DNA from 4 places in the Priestia sp. YIM B13486 genome. Region 4 is predicted to be linked to each of the others. Evidence: riboswitches for the same ligand, from Rfam matches in the RefSeq annotation. Region 4 holds a riboswitch; each other region holds the start of a gene.
The links. A riboswitch is a leader RNA that binds a small molecule or an ion and turns the genes downstream of it on or off. The one in region 4 is predicted to bind cobalamin.
Positions count from the first base shown of each region.

Region 1: it holds a riboswitch for cobalamin, as region 4 does, so the genes downstream of both, ACFX4G_RS20105 (HoxN/HupN/NixA family nickel/cobalt transporter) here and ACFX4G_RS18840 ((2Fe-2S) ferredoxin domain-containing protein) in region 4, are expected to answer to the same signal.
Region 2: it holds a riboswitch for cobalamin, as region 4 does, so the genes downstream of both, metE (5-methyltetrahydropteroyltriglutamate--homocysteine S-methyltransferase) here and ACFX4G_RS18840 ((2Fe-2S) ferredoxin domain-containing protein) in region 4, are expected to answer to the same signal.
Region 3: it holds a riboswitch for cobalamin, as region 4 does, so the genes downstream of both, nikA (nickel ABC transporter substrate-binding protein) here and ACFX4G_RS18840 ((2Fe-2S) ferredoxin domain-containing protein) in region 4, are expected to answer to the same signal.

Region 1 is NZ_JBHZOZ010000008.1:93,074-97,323, forward strand. Features, by position in the region: gene ACFX4G_RS20100 (M20 family metallopeptidase) at 1-1,006, opposite strand, end outside; gene ACFX4G_RS20105 (HoxN/HupN/NixA family nickel/cobalt transporter) at 1,236-2,033, opposite strand; cobalamin riboswitch at 2,167-2,349, opposite strand; gene ACFX4G_RS20110 (organic hydroperoxide resistance protein) at 2,455-2,874, opposite strand; gene ACFX4G_RS20115 (undecaprenyl-diphosphatase) at 3,027-3,620, opposite strand; gene ACFX4G_RS20120 (ABC transporter ATP-binding protein) at 3,767-4,250, opposite strand, start outside.
Region 2 is NZ_JBHZOZ010000003.1:50,176-54,425, forward strand. Features, by position in the region: gene ACFX4G_RS08265 (sugar porter family MFS transporter) at 1-145, shown strand, start outside; gene ACFX4G_RS08270 (hypothetical protein) at 290-478, shown strand; gene ACFX4G_RS08275 (metallophosphoesterase family protein) at 718-1,596, shown strand; gene ACFX4G_RS08280 (hypothetical protein) at 2,194-2,445, shown strand; SAM riboswitch class I at 2,525-2,635, shown strand; cobalamin riboswitch at 2,715-2,903, shown strand; gene metE (5-methyltetrahydropteroyltriglutamate--homocysteine S-methyltransferase) at 3,054-4,250, shown strand, end outside.
Region 3 is NZ_JBHZOZ010000012.1:34,368-38,617, reverse strand. Features, by position in the region: gene ACFX4G_RS23060 (GNAT family N-acetyltransferase) at 128-655, opposite strand; gene nikA (nickel ABC transporter substrate-binding protein) at 727-2,268, opposite strand; cobalamin riboswitch at 2,411-2,602, opposite strand; gene ftsZ (cell division protein FtsZ) at 2,605-3,609, opposite strand; gene ACFX4G_RS23045 (tautomerase family protein) at 3,969-4,250, opposite strand, start outside.
Region 4 is NZ_JBHZOZ010000007.1:119,817-124,066, forward strand. Features, by position in the region: gene ACFX4G_RS18830 (sirohydrochlorin chelatase) at 1-460, opposite strand, end outside; gene cobJ (precorrin-3B C(17)-methyltransferase) at 479-2,101, opposite strand; gene ACFX4G_RS18840 ((2Fe-2S) ferredoxin domain-containing protein) at 2,115-2,495, opposite strand; cobalamin riboswitch at 2,597-2,776, opposite strand; cobalamin riboswitch at 2,895-3,073, opposite strand; gene ACFX4G_RS18845 (hypothetical protein) at 3,220-3,378, opposite strand; gene ACFX4G_RS18850 (M42 family metallopeptidase) at 3,729-4,250, opposite strand, start outside.

The DNA of each region.
Region 1 (4,250 bases), on a different contig from region 4:
CGCCCACAGCTGCTTCTTCCAATTTCATACCCAGTTTCGCCGCGATTGACTGAGCGCATTCAAATAGCTCTTCCGTTTGTTTAGACTTGACCATCGGAGGACGATTCATGCCTCCCGTTACTTCGAGCTTAATCCCTTTTAAAATGGGTGTTAAATTCAAAATAATATCCGTCATGCGTTTTGCTTCTTCTTCTGTAGAAACACGTAAATCCACGTGCGCTTCTGCATATTCCGGCACTACATTTGTACCGCTGCCTCCCGTAAATGTCCCAACGTTCACCGTTGTACCTTTTTCATAATCTGTTAAGCCCTGCAAGAAAATCACTTGGCGCGCCAGCTCTTCAATCGCATTGATTCCTTCTTTGTGGTGATTACCCGCGTGTGCTGCTCGTCCCCATACTTTTACGGTGAAAATCCCCGCTCCTTTGCGCGACGTTTTTAACGCACCTGAACCCGCCACCGCTGGTTCCGCTACTAGCACTGCTTCACTTCTTTGTGCTTCTTCTTCAATGTATTTTTTAGAAGAAATTGACCCAATCTCTTCATCCGAATTACAGAAAAACACAATTTTTTTATCGAGCGATAAGCCAAGCTCTTGAATCGCTTTAATCGCCCATATAGATTGTACAATGCCGCCTTTCATGTCTAAAATTCCCGGACCATACAGCTTGTTTCCCTCCGTTCTTAGACTCAGCCTTCCCTTTTCCCATACCGTGTCAAAATGACCGATAATTAAAAGCTGCTTTTCTCCTTCTCCAATCGTAAATTTCAAGTGGTTTCCTACTTCTTTTTCTTCTATGATTTCGTACCCTACCCCTAACCGCTTTTGAAACAGCTGCGTTAAATACATTCCACACTGATCTACTAACTCTTTACTGTAGGACGGTGATTCTTTTTTCACAAATCCAATTAAATCTTCAAGCATATCTTGTTCGTGTTCTTTTAAATAACTAAACACGCTTTGTTCTACCATTACCTGACTCAAATCAATTCCTCCTCCAAACAACCCCTGCTGCTTGCATTAAATGCTTTTATTTATTTTACGTATAACTATGTTCTACGTTTCACATAACGACCTTAAATTATCCTTAATTATAATGGTTTTCAGACAATTTTCCATCCTTTAAATACAGATAATACTTTAACTTATTCATAACCGACCGAAAATAGCCATAAACTTCAACAAATTCATACAAAAAAGCTTCAATCTTCAACAGATTAAAGCTTTCGTTTGACTAATTGACATTTATTTTAATATTTTTCCCTTTTGACTTCACACTCACAAAAACAAACATAGACACTAAAAAAATAAACAGAATAACGCCAACCATTTCAAAGTTTACTTCGGCCCATGGGTTAAAGAAAGTGAATGCTAAATAGAACGACACACCATACGCGAGGACAACAATAACCCAGCCCATCAAGCGGGAAGCAGATTGTCCAAATTTACTCGATTCATTCACCATTTTATGTACAATCATCGAATCGATTGTATCTGTAAGCATCATGCCAAACATAAACACTAGTCCCAACAAAAGCGGCGTATACTTGCCTGCGTTCCCTGCAGCTAGAGACCACACGGCCGTTTGACTGACCGTTTCGGCTGCTAAAGCGAACAATGCCCCTACAAGAATAATTAAAAAAGGATTCGTTGTTCCTTTTGCGATTTTCGGAATAAACTTCCCTTTTAATCCGCTCAGCTGAAACTCTTCTTCTTTATTTTTAGTTCGAAGCAAATGATATGTGTTTAATGTTCCAATCAGAAAGAGAGAGATAATGGATACCCAAGATGCAAAATGATCGAAATATGAAGGAAACGTAAAATTCTTCATCACCACGCCCAGCACCCCGGCCGTGACGGCCACCATTCCTCCATGACCTAGTGAAAACAGCGTTCCAACCCACGGGGCAAAACGGCTGCCCATTCTCCAATTATATCGGGTCTGGCCATCAATAAAAGCTAAGTGATCTGCATCCAATCCGTGCCTGATTCCTAATAAAAAGACAAGTAAAAAAACTGATAAACCTTCCATTTCCTACACTCCTTTTTTTAAAATAAAACGTAAAAAAGCCTCAATTCTATAGAAATTGAGGCCGTGTCGGCATATGAAAATAAACAGCAATTGCTCACTGCGTACCTTGATACACCGCCTCTTTCCTAGAAGAGTCAAGTGTACAGAATAGGTAGGTCTCCTGGCTTGAGATCATCATTTTCTACCGCCTTCCCCATTTTGAGTGACGATAAGATAGAAAACTCCCTGCTTACAGTGGCTGGACCGCTCGAGATTTGCACTCGATTCCCTGTTACCTCTTACGCTATGTAAGAGCACCTAAACTGTGCGAATGATTCATTTTCTTCCTCATTATACTAGTACCGCTTACAAATGAATAGAGAAAATTCAAATAAAAAAGCCCTGCTAAGCTTTACATGCTTAGCAGGGCTTTTTAAAGCAATTAAACTACTTCTACCGTTACGTCTACGTTGCCGCTGATTGCTTTTGAATACGGACAGTATGAATGAGCTAGGTCTACATATTTTTTCGCTGTTTCTAAATCTAAGCCTTCGATATGTGCTTCAAGCGCTACTCCAATTTTCACTCCTTGATCAGCTTTATCAGGAAGCAGCTGAACAGTAGCTTTTACTTCACTGCTTTTGATTTCTACGTTATGTTTTTTCAACATAAATTCTAACGCGCTGTTGAAACAAGCACTGTATCCAGCTGCAAACAGCTGCTCTGGGTTTGTTGCTGTTGTTGCTTCTCCACCAAGCGCTGGAGGTGTTGCAACGTCTAAGTTAAAGATGTTATCTAAAGAGTGAACTTCTCCTGTTCTTCCACCTGTGTTAACGACTGTTGTTTCATATAAAGCTTTCATGTATAAACCTCTCCTCTTTTTCATTAATTTTATTAAAAGTTTTTTATTTATCGTTTCTGTGATTTAATTTTACACAATTTAATTTTAAAAAACAAGTATTAAATACATTAAAAATTTCCCAATAAAAAAAGCCGCGTATTTGCGACTTTTTCTTAATAATATTGAGACTGTTCGTCATAAGCTGATTTTCGAAAAATAGACAAGTTGGTAATGGACCTCATCAGTTTCGTATTAAAAATAACATAATGAATAAACAGCGCCAGCACGCAGCCTAAAACGGCTCCTGTTAACACATCGAATGGATAATGAACGCCAACCCATACGCGTGAAAAGGCAATGAGTACGCCCATGACAACCCACATGCGTCCTGAACGTTTGAAATGCAGCCAAATGGTAAAAGTGATAACTAATGCAGATGTAGCATGATCGCTTGGAAATGAAGAATTTGCGGCGTGATCAACAAGCTGATTCACGTGGTGAGAGATAAACGGACGATCTCGATAAGCAAATAAACTAATCACTTTATTGATAATGACTCCTGTGGCACAAGCACACAAAGCTTGAAATGCTACAACACGGCTGCCGTTTTTATTAATAAGTAAAAACAAGCCGAGTAAAACGATAAGTACATACTGGGCATAATCTGCAAAGAATACCATCAGCGAATCTAGAGGCTTTACGTGTGAGGCATACTGATTCACCGCGTGGAAGATGGTATAATCTACTGAATTAATAGCTGATAACATAATCGAAATCCTTTCTTATTTTTAAATGTCATTAGCTATCTTATCAGTTTCTTGAGAAAATGAACATGTTTTTGTCAGAAGCTTCCTAACTGGTATTTATAAATAATGTATTCAGACTGAGTAGTAAACCAACGGACTTTCGCCCATTAACTCACCTGTGAGTGATCCACAATATTTTTTTGCAAAAAGATTTCCTCTAAAGAAGGTTCTTCGACGTGAACTTGATAAATGTCGATGCCGCATTGAATCAATTCGCGAATAATAAGAGGAATATTTCTTTCTTTTTGAAGCATCACTTTTGTGTACATGTGATGGTATTCAACTTCGGGACTCAACGTACGGAAAAACTGTTGAATATATTCTTTATGACTGCTTGGGTAGGGATCATGTTTAATCATCACCGTTTTTTTCGCTTGATATTGAAAGCGCAGCTCTTCCATTGTACCTTCTATTAAAATGACCCCATTTTTCATAATCGCTACACGTGTACAAATCTTCTCAACTTCATTTAAATTATGAGACGTCATAAAAATTGTCTTGCCTTGATTTTGGAGTTCTCTTATTAGTTCATGAATGTGAAGAGCAGATTCAACATCTACTCCAGAAGTTGGTTCATCTAAAAAGATAAGA
Region 2 (4,250 bases), on a different contig from region 4:
GATCATTTGTATTCTCGGTTTATTCTTCATACGTTTTGTAGTTGTTGAAACAAAAGGACGTAGCCTAGAGCAAATTGAAACGGACATGGCAGCTCGTTCTGGAAGAAATTCTGTAAGTCCAGTTGAGCGTAATAAATATGTTTAATTGTCGTAAATGTTTTAAATGTAAGATGCTGAGATAAAAGTATTTTAGCTGAAGTGAAAAACGAACCACTAATCAAACACTTTGATTAATGGTTCGTTTTTTTATGGTGAACGCAGGTTTTAGCTGTTTCGTTTCTTCTAGCAGTTGATTGGAGAGCAAGGCGAAGACTCCTGCGGGACAAGCGGAACAGATGAGACCCCGCAGGCGCACAAGCGACGAGGAGGCTCATCGGCCGCCCGCGGAAAGCGAAGCCTTGCACGGAAATCAACTGCGGGGGAACAAGCGGTTCAGCTCATGTCGGCCTTTGTTCGTCCCCAGCCTCTTTCTTATTAGTAGATACAGAGAATTCATCTTTTACCCTGTCATATTAGTGCCTAATAAAATGGAAAGATAGGTTAGCTTATCATAGTGTGGACTTTAATAGATATTCATAACTAGCAATTTCTAAAACGAAAGCTAAATGTGCGTTCTGCTTGCAAGAAGGTAGTGACCACCATCAACAAATTCTCATATAAATAAGTAAGCTTGTTTACTTTTAACTAAATTTATTTATTAATAGGGGGATTAACTAGTTGATAAATTTGACGCTTCATGAACGTTCTGAAAAGTTATTAAAGCAAAGAATTAAACAATTAAATCCGAGAGATCCATTTAACTTTGTTTTTATGGGAGACAGCAGAGGTGACGGACCAAACGATAATTGTTTCACGATGAGCGGTGAATTTGAGCTTGTGTTAAAAAAGGCGGTGGAATTGAACCCGCTGTTTATTATTCATGGGGGAGACACCGTCTATACAGGGAAAAAAGAGTATTTGGAGCACTTTGTTAAGGTTGTTGAAAAAATCGCCCCAAACATTCCTATGTTTGTATGCGTAGGGAATCATGATGAACTGTACCTTGATGAAAGCAATCTCGAAAACTTCAGAGCCACTATCGGAAAAGTACACTGGGTTATTGATATTCCTGTCTTTAACTTCCGGTGCATCGCATTAAATAATGTCATCAGTCCCAAAAATAAAATATATGGATTTACAGATAGAGAGCTTAATTATTTAGAGCAGCAGCTAGAGGATGCTCCTCGTAATACCGTTATAGCCATGCATGCGCAGCCAAATATCGGTCGGTGGACAAACCTTGAAGGGTTTCCTGTAACGACTCCTCAAAGTCAAGAGTTTTTTGATTTAATTCAAGAACACCGCGTGAAAAAAGTGTTAGTCAGCCACGTGCATGCGTATGACGAGCAGTTTATTAGAAAAAACAGAAACGGGTCGTTTACGCTTGGAAGAGGCACTGATTTTGTATTGTCAGGAGGCGCCGGCGCTCCCCTTGATTTTGAGCCGCCTTTAATTTTAAATAATTATAATTTTACGGAATTTTTTGTAAGCAGGTACAACATTTTAGGTCCTCTTCTTTGGAAGGATTTTGGACGACCTCGAAGAAATTGTTTGTAAAAACAAGAAAGTAGAAAGCTAGGTTCAAAAAAAGAGGCTGGGACAAAAGGATTTTAGACGAAGTGAAAAACGAACCATTGATCAAGATGTGTGATTAGTGGTTCGTTTTTTTGTGAGGGTAAACGTAGATTTCATGTGTATAGGTCTTTCTAGCAGGTGATTGGAGGACAAGACGAAGACTCCTGCGGGAAAAGCGGAACAGGTGAGACCCCACAGGAACGTATGTGACGAGGAGGCTCAGCGACCGCCCGCGGAAAGCGAAGTCTTGTACGGAAATCAACTGCGGTGTCACAAGCGATTCAGCTCATGTATTCCATTTGTCTTTAGAGTGGATTCATTTGGTTATGTCTCAACCTCTTTTGGAAAAATGTGCATAACTCTTAACGAAACCTTGTAGCAGAAGGCTCAGTCAAACGTTATAATAGATAATGAATGATGATATATTCTCTATATTTGTCATATATTTGTATTACATATGTAATTAAAGAAAAACATTCACTTGATATACTGTTTAATGACTTAACTTTATCTTAAAATTTACAGTGAACTGCCTGTTTATAGAGGCTTAGAACATACACAGCAAATGGAGGAGCAATCATGGCAAACGAAAAGATGCAAGAAGGACTTGATCGTTTTATCAAGGAAGATTTAAATGACCTTTTAGGTAGACTGTTCCCCTTAATGGACCGGGAGTGTGCCGAAGAAAAAAGAATGCTTATCGAAACCGCGGTAGAGTACATCTATTCTTCAGGGTATCATCAAGGAGCAAAAGACTTGATCGAAACACATCGAAAAGATGATTACAAATTGTTAAGGCAAAAATTAGCGTCAGCACCTCCTGAAAACTGATTTTTTAAAATTTTTTTTGACAACGTAAATGTAAGGTGTTAAGATAACTCTAAATTCAAAACATTATAAACAATTAAAACTCTTATTGAGAGAGGCGGAGGGACTGGCCCTGTGAAGCCCGGCAACCATTTAACAATTTTGTTAAAAAGGTGCTACATCCTGCAAAGCGTACAGCTTTGAAAAATAAGAGAGGATTTCATAGATACTATGCCTCTCTATTCATGATAGAGAGGCTTTTTATTTTATGTGAAGGTGTTTTGAATAAACAATTTCATAGAAATGCATCAGGTGCTGTGTAACGAATGTACGCAGCTTAAAAGGGAAGACCGGTGAAAAGCCGGCGCGGTCCCGCCACTGTAATGGGGAGCAACTTATTAACCACTGTTTCATGTTGAAATGGGAAGGGATAGGAAGCGATGAACCTAAGTCAGGAGACCTGCCTGTTGTATGCACTTAAGCTCTACGGGATATAGAGAGGAGTGAGGAATACGTGTTGAGAAAAACAGGCTATCTCAACTTTAGTTAAGTATGCGTATCATCTCTCTTTTTATTTCGAAAAGAGAGATTTTTTAGTTTACCGATAAAAAAATATACAGGGAGTGGAAAAAATGAGCAGTGTAAAAAGTTCGAACTTAGGTTATCCAAGAATTGGTGAAAAACGAGAATGGAAAAAAGCGCTTGAGCAGTTTTGGGCAGGAAAACTAGAGAAAGATATCTTTCTTCAAGAAATTGAAGCTCTTCGTCTAGCGCATCTAAAAAAACAGCGTGACGCAGGAATTGAATTGATTCCAGTCGGCGATTTTAGCTTATACGATCATGTGTTAGATACAGCTGTTATGTTTGGTTTGGTGCCAAAGCGCTTTGATTATGACGGGGGATCGGTATCGCTTGAAACGTATTTTGAGATTGCGCGAGGAACAAAAGGTGCGGTAGCCTCTACGATGACAAAATGGTTTAACACAAATTATCACTATATTGTACCAGAGCTTGAGGAATGTACGCCGGCACTTGTAGAAAATCGCCCGCTTCAATTTTACAAAGAAGCAAAACAGAAGCTGAATATTGAAGGTAAGCCCGTGATTTTAGGTCCAGTAACATTTGTGAAGCTGTCAAAAGGATATAAAAAAAGTGAGTTTAAAGAAGTAGTTGAACAATTTGTTCCGCTTTATGCAACTATCTTAGCGGAGCTGCAAGCAGAAGGAGTAGAGTGGGTACAAATAGATGAGCCGGTTTTAGCTACAACGCTATCAAAAGAAGACCTGGCGCTTTACACAGAAGTCTATCAAACTTTGAAGGAAGCGGCACCGAATGTAAAAGTCATTTTGCAAACGTATTTTGACAGCGTTGATCACTACAAAGAAGTTGTGTCTCTTCCTGTTGAAGGAATCGGTTTAGACTTTGTGCATGACCGAGGCGAAAATCTCACTGCGCTTAATAAATATGGTTTTCCGACTGATAAAGTGCTGGCAGCAGGAGTGATTGACGGACGAAACATTTGGCGTGAAAATTTGGACGAACAGCTTTTAACAATCAGTGAAATTGAAGAAGCTGTATCAAAAGATCGTCTAATCCTGCAGCCTTCATCAAGTCTGCTACATGTTCCTGTCACGGTGAAAAATGAAGAGACGATTGATCCAGTATTGAAAAATGCGCTCTCTTTTGCAGATGAAAAGCTAAAGGAAATTACGCTGTTAACAAAAGCGGTGCAGCAAGGAAAAGAAGCAATAGAAGAAGAAATAAGCGTAAGCAAACAGGCAATTCAAGCATTAAATGGTTCATCTTTTCGAAATCATCAAGACGTGCAA
Region 3 (4,250 bases), on a different contig from region 4:
CACGTTTCAGCCAATTCGAAACGCGGTTCTTTTCTGTAAGGACTTGCCCTACAGGCTATAAATGTAAGTACGCTCATTATAGCATGAGCTCTTATCTAGATTCTATGGTAATTACTGTATAATATCGTTACATTACGACCGGTTGTATTTTTCTGTCCATGTGCAGCGTATTCCATGGCTCATCCTGTTCAGCAAGTCTTTCGATAAAATCTTGTGAAGTCCAGAATGGAATAGCCCCCGGTAAAAAAGGATGAGTATGCAGATACAACGTGTCATAAAAATGACTTTGAGCAAATTGTTCCACTGCCTTTAACAGCTGCTGTCCAATGCCTAGACGCCGGTATGCTGGATCGACATAGCATTTTACAATCTCGGCTGCGATTTTATGTTCATATCGCTTTTTTAATGCATGAAACCTTCCATCGTAAGCGTATAAACCAATTGTTCCAATTACTTGTTGATTTTCCGTGACAGCTGCAAAAAAAGCAGCGCCTTTCGCTTGAACATAATATTCATTAAAATGAAGCAAATCCACAGGAAGCTGATTTTTTTCCATCATAGGAAATAGCTCATTCCGCATATTCATGACAAACTGAATCACTTCAGCATCCTTTTCTTTTACTTCTTTAATTTGATACATTTGTACTTCTTGCACGTTTACTGTCACATCCTTTTATCTATCATTGTATACTTTCTCTTTTTCCTATAGGAACAACACAATATTGACTATGGCGTTACGTCTAAATGCTGAGTCAGCATATAATACTCGCTTGGATTTGTGGTCCAGTTTTTCACCTTTTGATTATAAGCAACAACAATGTTTGGATGTACAATCGATGACGTCAGCATTTCCGCATTAATCAAAGCGGTTGCTTGCTTAGCTAACTGATCTCGCTTTGCGTCATCTACGGTTAAATTTAACTGCTGAATCATTTTTGTTAGCTTATCATCATCAATCCGGCTGGCATTTAAACCACCGCCCGGCAAATAGTTCGTACTTAAATAATAGCTTGCATCTCCTCTAGGTGCTGTGATAAGGCTGTACAATGCTAAATCCCAATCATCTTTTGCCATTACATATTCATCGCTGTCTTCAACTAGGTGAATCTTAATATTAATTCCTAACTCTTTCGCATTAGACTGTATAAGCTGAGCAATCAAAGGAAGTTCTGGCAATGAGCTGTATGTGACAAGAGAGAGGGATAATGGCTTTCCATTTTTGATTACTTTGCCATTTTTGAGTTGATAGCCTGCTTTCTCTAAATATTTTTTAGCATATGCTATTCCTTTTGTCTCACTAGCAGTATTATCAGCAAAAGGAAATTGGGGTAAAAATGGACCTCGAGCCGCTGCCGCTTGATTGTTCATTATGCTGCTGACAATTTCTTTCCGGTTCAGTAAGGTATCGATAGCTTTTCTTACAGTTTCGTCTTTTAATGCGTCATTGGTTTGATTATAAAGCAATAAATGAGTACGCACACTAGGTACTCCACTTACTTTGAAAGACGAATTCGCTTGTAAAGTGCTCAAGCTTTCTAAAGGCGGGCGATAAATAATATCGGCTGTCCCGGACTGAAGAGCCGCAACTCGCGCATTAGCATCTTCGTTAAATGCATAGATCGCATTTTTCAATTTTACTTTCCCATTCCAATAATGTTCATATCTTTCTAACTTCACTTGATTTCCTTGATCGAAAGTCAAAACGTGAAATGGCCCTGTGCCAATGGGCTTCTTAGCTATACTAGAAACATCAACATCTATAATAGCTGTGTTTGGATGCACTAACTCAGAAGGAAATTTAGGCATTGGTTCTTTTAATGTAATTGTCAGCGCATGACCGTTCGCTTTCATTTCTTTAATATTTAAAGCGTTTTTCATCGCATAACTTTGATCTATCGTTCTTTGAAGAGAAGACTTAACGGCATTTGCATCTAGCGCTTTGCCATTTTGAAACGTAATGTTCTTTCTTATCGTAAATGTCCACGTAAGACCGTTATCTTTCGTTTCCCACTTTTCAGCAAGCCAGGGCTTTATTTTTAAATCATTGCTGATTTTAACAAGCGTCTCCCCTACTCCCGCACGAACTGCTGTATAATTATCATCCGTATGAGGATCAAGCGTTGCAGATGTAAAATTAAATAAAAACGTCACACTTTTATCCGTTTTCTTTCTTTCTTTTATACTTATGCTCTCTTCATTAGGAGCGCAAGCAGTGAGGCAAAGTAACACAAGAAATATCATAGATACGAGTTTTTTATTATTTATCATTGATTTTTCCACCTTCTATTTTAATACACAAAAAAGCACTTCTAAAAAGAAGTGCTTGTCTTCACAACAAATTCAGATAAACGTATCCCTTGTTTATCCTATTTTTGGTTCTGCCAAAACACCTCCCTATCCTCGTAGGTTATTGTGTGCTGCGATTTATGGCAGGTCTCCTGGCTTCAAGTCACTGCCTTATACCGCCTTCCCGTCTCTAAATAGACAGTGGCTTTTTTGACATAAGGCTCCTTGTTACAGTGGCGGGACCGCTCCGGATTTGCACCGGATTCCCTTTTAAGGCAATTGAAAAACAATTGCCACCATAAAAGCTGGTTATTTAATTTAGTAGCGTGCTCTTGAAACTCTAGAAGTAGAAGCTGATGGTGAAACATCTTCATCATCAAATCCAGTGGCAATAACGGTTACCATCATTTCGTCCTTTAAATCTTCATTGATCACGGACCCAAAAATCATATTTAAGTCCTGATCAGAAGCAGACGTGACAATATCTGCTGCTTCCTGTACTTCGTAAAGACTCAAGCTGCTGCCGCTCGTAATGTTCAACAGCACGCCTCTTGCTCCATCAATCGATGCATCTAGCAGCGGACTAGAAATCGCTTTTTTCGCTGCTTCAATTGCCCGGTCTGATCCGGAAGCTCGTCCGATACCCATAAGCGCAAATCCTTGATTAGACATGATGGTTTTTACATCAGCAAAGTCAAGGTTAATCAGCCCCGGAACAGCGATTAAATCTGAAATACCTTGAATACCTTGGCGAAGAACATTATCTGCTTCACGGAATGCTTCAAGCATAGGCGTCTTTTTATCGACAATTTCAAGCAAGCGGTCGTTTGGAATCACAATAAGGGTATCTACCGATTCATTCATCGCAGTAATACCGCCTACTGCTTGCTTCGTACGTTTATTTCCTTCAAACTTGAACGGGCGAGTGACTACTCCAATTGTTAAAGCATTTAGTTCACGGGCAATTTGGGCAATAACCGGAGCTGCTCCAGTACCGGTTCCTCCGCCCATGCCAGCTGTTACGAATACCATATCTGCGCCTTGCAGTACTTCTTGAATTTGTTCTCTGCTTTCTTCGGCTGCTTCTCTTCCCACTTCTGGATTAGCTCCTGCACCTAATCCTCGCGTTAAGGCCGCACCAATCTGCATTTTCACATCTGCTTTAGATAAGTTAAGCGCCTGAGCATCCGTATTAACGGCGATAAATTCTACTCCTTGTACACCGTGTTCAATCATACGGTTAACGGTGTTATTTCCTCCACCGCCGACCCCAATTACTTTAATTCGCACTAGTGGCGATACATCTGCATCAAATCCAAACATTCTAAGTTCCTCCTCAATGATCAAAATTACTTTCTCTTATTATCCGAAAAAACACGTGAAGAACCTTTTACTCCTATGTTTAACGCGTAACTGTTCTTTTGTTTTACAGATTTTATACACTTCTCTTTTAACCTTTAAATCTTTACATCTTTATGTAAATTTATTGTTGTTCTAAAATTAGTACGCCAAACTCTTTTATGGTTTTTCCACTCAAAATGGCATATAAGCTTATTGTATCATTCATTTGACAGATGTCTGTATTTAATTTTGAGTAAGATGTGACTAAGAGAATAATATTTTTATAGACAAAATGAGAAAAAGCCCTTAGAAATAAGGGCTTCTCTAGATAATAAACCGTTTTATAATTTCCCAGTTAAGAATTGAGCTTCTCCCATGCCAAAGCTCCAGTCAGCATTACCGTTTTCAACAATCGAAATCATAATGTCGTTTGGCTGAATGCCGCAGCTCTCTCCAAGCTCTTTTACAATTAATCTGTAAAGAGCTTGCTTTTGCTCTTCTGTCCGCTGTTTACTCGTTACACTTATAATAACCAAATCCTTGCTTCTCTCAAAGCCAAGACCTGTATCTTCAATAATCATTTCATGAGCCGGATGCTGATGTACAATTTGATAACGGTCGCG
Region 4 (4,250 bases):
GCGTAATTTTATATAAATCACTGTTTGCATCAGGATCACTTCCCCCTCGCCCTAAGACGATAACAGCCGTGTCTTCAGCTGGAGTTTCTAAATTCTCTCCTGATTCTTGTAATCTCGTTTTTAAAATTTCAAGGGCTTCTTCATGAACGCCAATGGGACGTCCGTATACGAAGTTTACGTGTGGATATTTTTCCTTAGCTTCATCTATAGCCGCCGGAATATGTATTTTAGAGTGGCCAGCAGGCAAGAGCATAATTGGAATTACAACTACATCTTTTGCTCCTTTTGCCACACATGTATCAATGCCTTGACTTACATTTGGGCGTTCAAATTCTAGAAAACACGTTTCTATTAAGATAGATGCGTCCCAATCATGCTTCATAGTCGAAATAAATTCGCGAATTTGATCGTTCCCTTCAGGATCTCTGCTTCCATGACCGACAAATAAAACTGATTTCATATAATGCCCTCCCATTTTTTAATCTCCACACGGAGCTGGTTCTACTTTTATTTTTGGTGTTATATCTTGATAGTCGAATCCATAAACGTTCTTCACACGCTTAAAGAATTTATGAAATCGCTCATTAGGATGACCTTTTTCTTTATATTCATGGACAATGTTCTCCACTATTTCAACAATGTCATCGGGTGCTATGCCTTCCGCCACAATTTGACCTGAATGCGCATTTCGTCCAACCGTTTTAGCTCCTAAAAATAAATCAAACGCACCTTTTCTATAGACAATGCCGATATCTTCTTGAACTGCGCCATAACAGGCCATACCGCATCCATTAATACCAAGCTTCAGCTCTTTTGGCATGTCCATTCCCCCGAGGCGTTTTTGTAATTCTTCCGTATGTGGAATAGCATCGCTTTTTTCTCCATCACAAAAATCACACGCTTTAATTGTGAACACGTCTCCGACCGGAGATAGTAAAAAGGAAGCTGCTTGGAGCTTTTTAATAATCACATCTGGCTGGGCTGTTGGAATTTGAAGTTTGATTTGATGGTCAGGTGTATACTCCATCGTACCTTTTTCACCAACAACTTCTGCTAGTGTTGTCATTTGAACAGGCGTGAATTTCTTATTGGCAAGTCCTGGACTAACCGCGACTTCGAAAATTGACTGTATTGGCTGGTGTACGACCCCAGAAGTGGTTTCACCTAAAATTGCTTGAAGCGCTTCTTCTGCAAGAGCTCGTGAAGTTGCTGTTTCTTCTGGTTTGGTCTGAACTGCTTCAATTGCTGAAGCTGTTTGCTCTACAGTCTCTTCTTGATCGAGAGCCCATGGTTCTGCTTCTTTTCGAAGTCGCTGATGCGGTCTTAGCGGCTGCTCCGTTTGGTTGAGGGTATATTTCCGCTGATACCCGCGTGGTGTAATCATTAAATCGTCGTAAAAGAACGTAGATGAATTTCCGACAACAACGGTAGTCAGCATGCCTATTTCATGGTTTAACATGTCTTTTAAGTTAGTCATTACGATTTCTTCACGGTCACGATAAGCGCTTTTCACAAGACCAACAGGCGTATCAGGAGAACGGTACTTTAATAGAATCCTTTGCGCTTCAACAATTTGTCTTGTTCGTCTTCCGCTCTTTGGGTTGTAAAAAGCCACTACAAAATCTGCTTGTGCAGCTGCTTCAATTCTTTTTTCGATTAGATCCCACGGCGTAAGGTGGTCACTTAAACTAATCGTACAAGCATCGTGCATCACGGGCGCTCCAAGGAGAGATGCGCATGAATTGATAGCCGAAATGCCAGGAATTACTTCCAGCTCTACGCCCGTTTCTTTTTTCCAGCCTTTTTCAATCAACACTTCATATACAAGGCCTGCCATTCCGTATACTCCTGCATCTCCGCTCGAAATGACAGCTACGGTTTTTCCTGCTTCGGCTTGCTTTACAGCTTCCTGTGCACGGCTTACTTCTTCGGTCATTCCCGTACTAATAATTTGCTGATTCGTTAACAGTCCTTGAATTAATTCCACATAGGTTTTGTAACCGATGATCATATCACTTTCTTGAATGGCTTCTCTTGCTCGCTGTGTAATATGTTCAAAGCTCCCCGGCCCAAATCCAATAACTAACAGTTTACCTTTCATGCTAGCTCCTCCTTTATGCGTTACTTTTTACTTTGTCAATTCCTTCTATGGAGTCACTGTTTTCCGGAGAAACGAAACCATTTTGATCATATTCATAAATAAGCGATTCCTTTACACTGCAGCCTCCTGCTAAATGCTCTTCGACAATCCGGTGAGCCACGGTTTCAGTGACCTGCTTGTACCAATCTCCTGAAGGATAGACGATAGCTACAGGAGCATCTTTGCATCGTCCGTTACAGCGCGTACGCGTTGTATGAACCGTTTCATCCAAATCCAGTTCCGTCACTTTATTTCGAATAGCTTGTGTGGCTTCTTCTCCACCTTTTCTCATACAGCTGCTTCCATTACAAATCAATACGTGATGTTTTGTTCCGTTTAAGTTCCACGTCGTCACACTCATTCGCTCCTTTACTAAAAAAAGCGCCTCTATCAATGATAGAGGCGCAGAAAATTCAAACTAAGTTTTTGCACTTCCACCTATATCCCGTAGGGTAAGCTTCGCATTAGAAAAAGGCTGGTTTCCTGACTTCGATTCATCACTTGATTGCGCCTTCCCAAATACAGTGGCATATGCAATCAGCTCCTCTTCACAGTGGCGGGTACCGCGCTGGCTTCACACCAGACTTCCCATTTAACGCAATGTGAACATTGCGCACCTTTTTTGCACGATATGTAGTTTTTCGATACGAGAAAAACCCGCTTCGCTAATATGCGAGCGGGTAAAACGTCAGAATAAGAGTGTACACGAATGCCACTTTAAGCCAACGTTTCCCTTCCCGCTCCCCGGAGAAATAGAAACTTCACAATAAAGACAGGTCTCCTGACTTGTGTATCATTCTACTTGAGAACCTTCCCGTGATTTTTTCACAGTGGTTATACTCGTTCGTCCACACTTACAGTTGCGGGGGCAGTACTGGTCTTTCACCAGTTTCCCTATTAAGCCTTCTTGGCATCTTTACTGTTGCTGTTTGATATATATGAACCTTTTAAACTATCAGAATAATAGAAGTAACTACCATATCATAGCGTACATTTTTTTTTATTTCAACTCTATTCTTTTCGGAAGATACAAGCACCTATAAAAAAACAAGAGCATAAAGTCAGCTCTTGTTTTTTCATTATATAGCTACTAATGTTAAATGAGGATCATTATAATACACCACTTCTGAAAGAACTTTACAGCCATTTGTTTTGGCAAAAGCTTCTCTCGCCTGCTTTTCAGTTTCAAATTCAAACATTTTCATTTCTTTTCCAGCATATACCGTCAGTACCCACATGAAAAGATTCGCCTCCGATTATTGTAGTGATCGCTATATCCACATTATGCCGAAACCATTTCCTTTTGAAAACCCATTCTACAAAACTTGTCACAAGAAACTTTTAAAAATTTAAAAACATTTTAACTTCTGTAAATGAACAAAATGTACAAAAGGTTTAAGCAATATTATACCTCTTTAAAAAGGTGCTTTTTTAACCAACTGTTGCTTCACCAGTAAAAAATATATAGTATTTATTAAAAAAAGAAGCCGGACAGCCGGCTTCTTTTTTAGGAAAGGAAAGTACAGACATCACAATCTCATCCTGCTCTTTATTTTGCATAAAAATACACTAATTAAATATTGCTTTCTTAAAGCAGAACCATGTTCGATTGCACATAGTGATAAAGAAGCTTATACGTATGGTTTAATGAATCTTGATGCGTTCTCTCAAACGCATGAGAAGAATCAATTCCTGGACCAATTAAGCCGTGTACGATATCGTGTCCGGCACGAATAGCAGCAGAAGCATCTGATCCGTAAAACGGATAAATATCTAATTTGTACTGAATATCATGCTGCTTAGCTAGCTCCACCAAATGCTTTCTCAAACCGTAATGATATGGGCCGCTTGAATCTTTTACACAAATAGACACGGTGTATTCATCGGTAGATTGTCCATCTCCCATAGCACCCATATCAACCGCTAAGTATTCTACTGTTTGAGGCGTAATGTTCGAATTCCCTCCGTATCCAATTTCTTCATTATTTGAAATGAGAAAATGCGTAGTGTATGGCAGTTCGATCTGTTCTTCTTGAATTGTTTTTATGAGCTGAAGCAATAAAGCTACGCTTGCTTTATCATCGAGATGACGAGATTTAATAAAACCGCT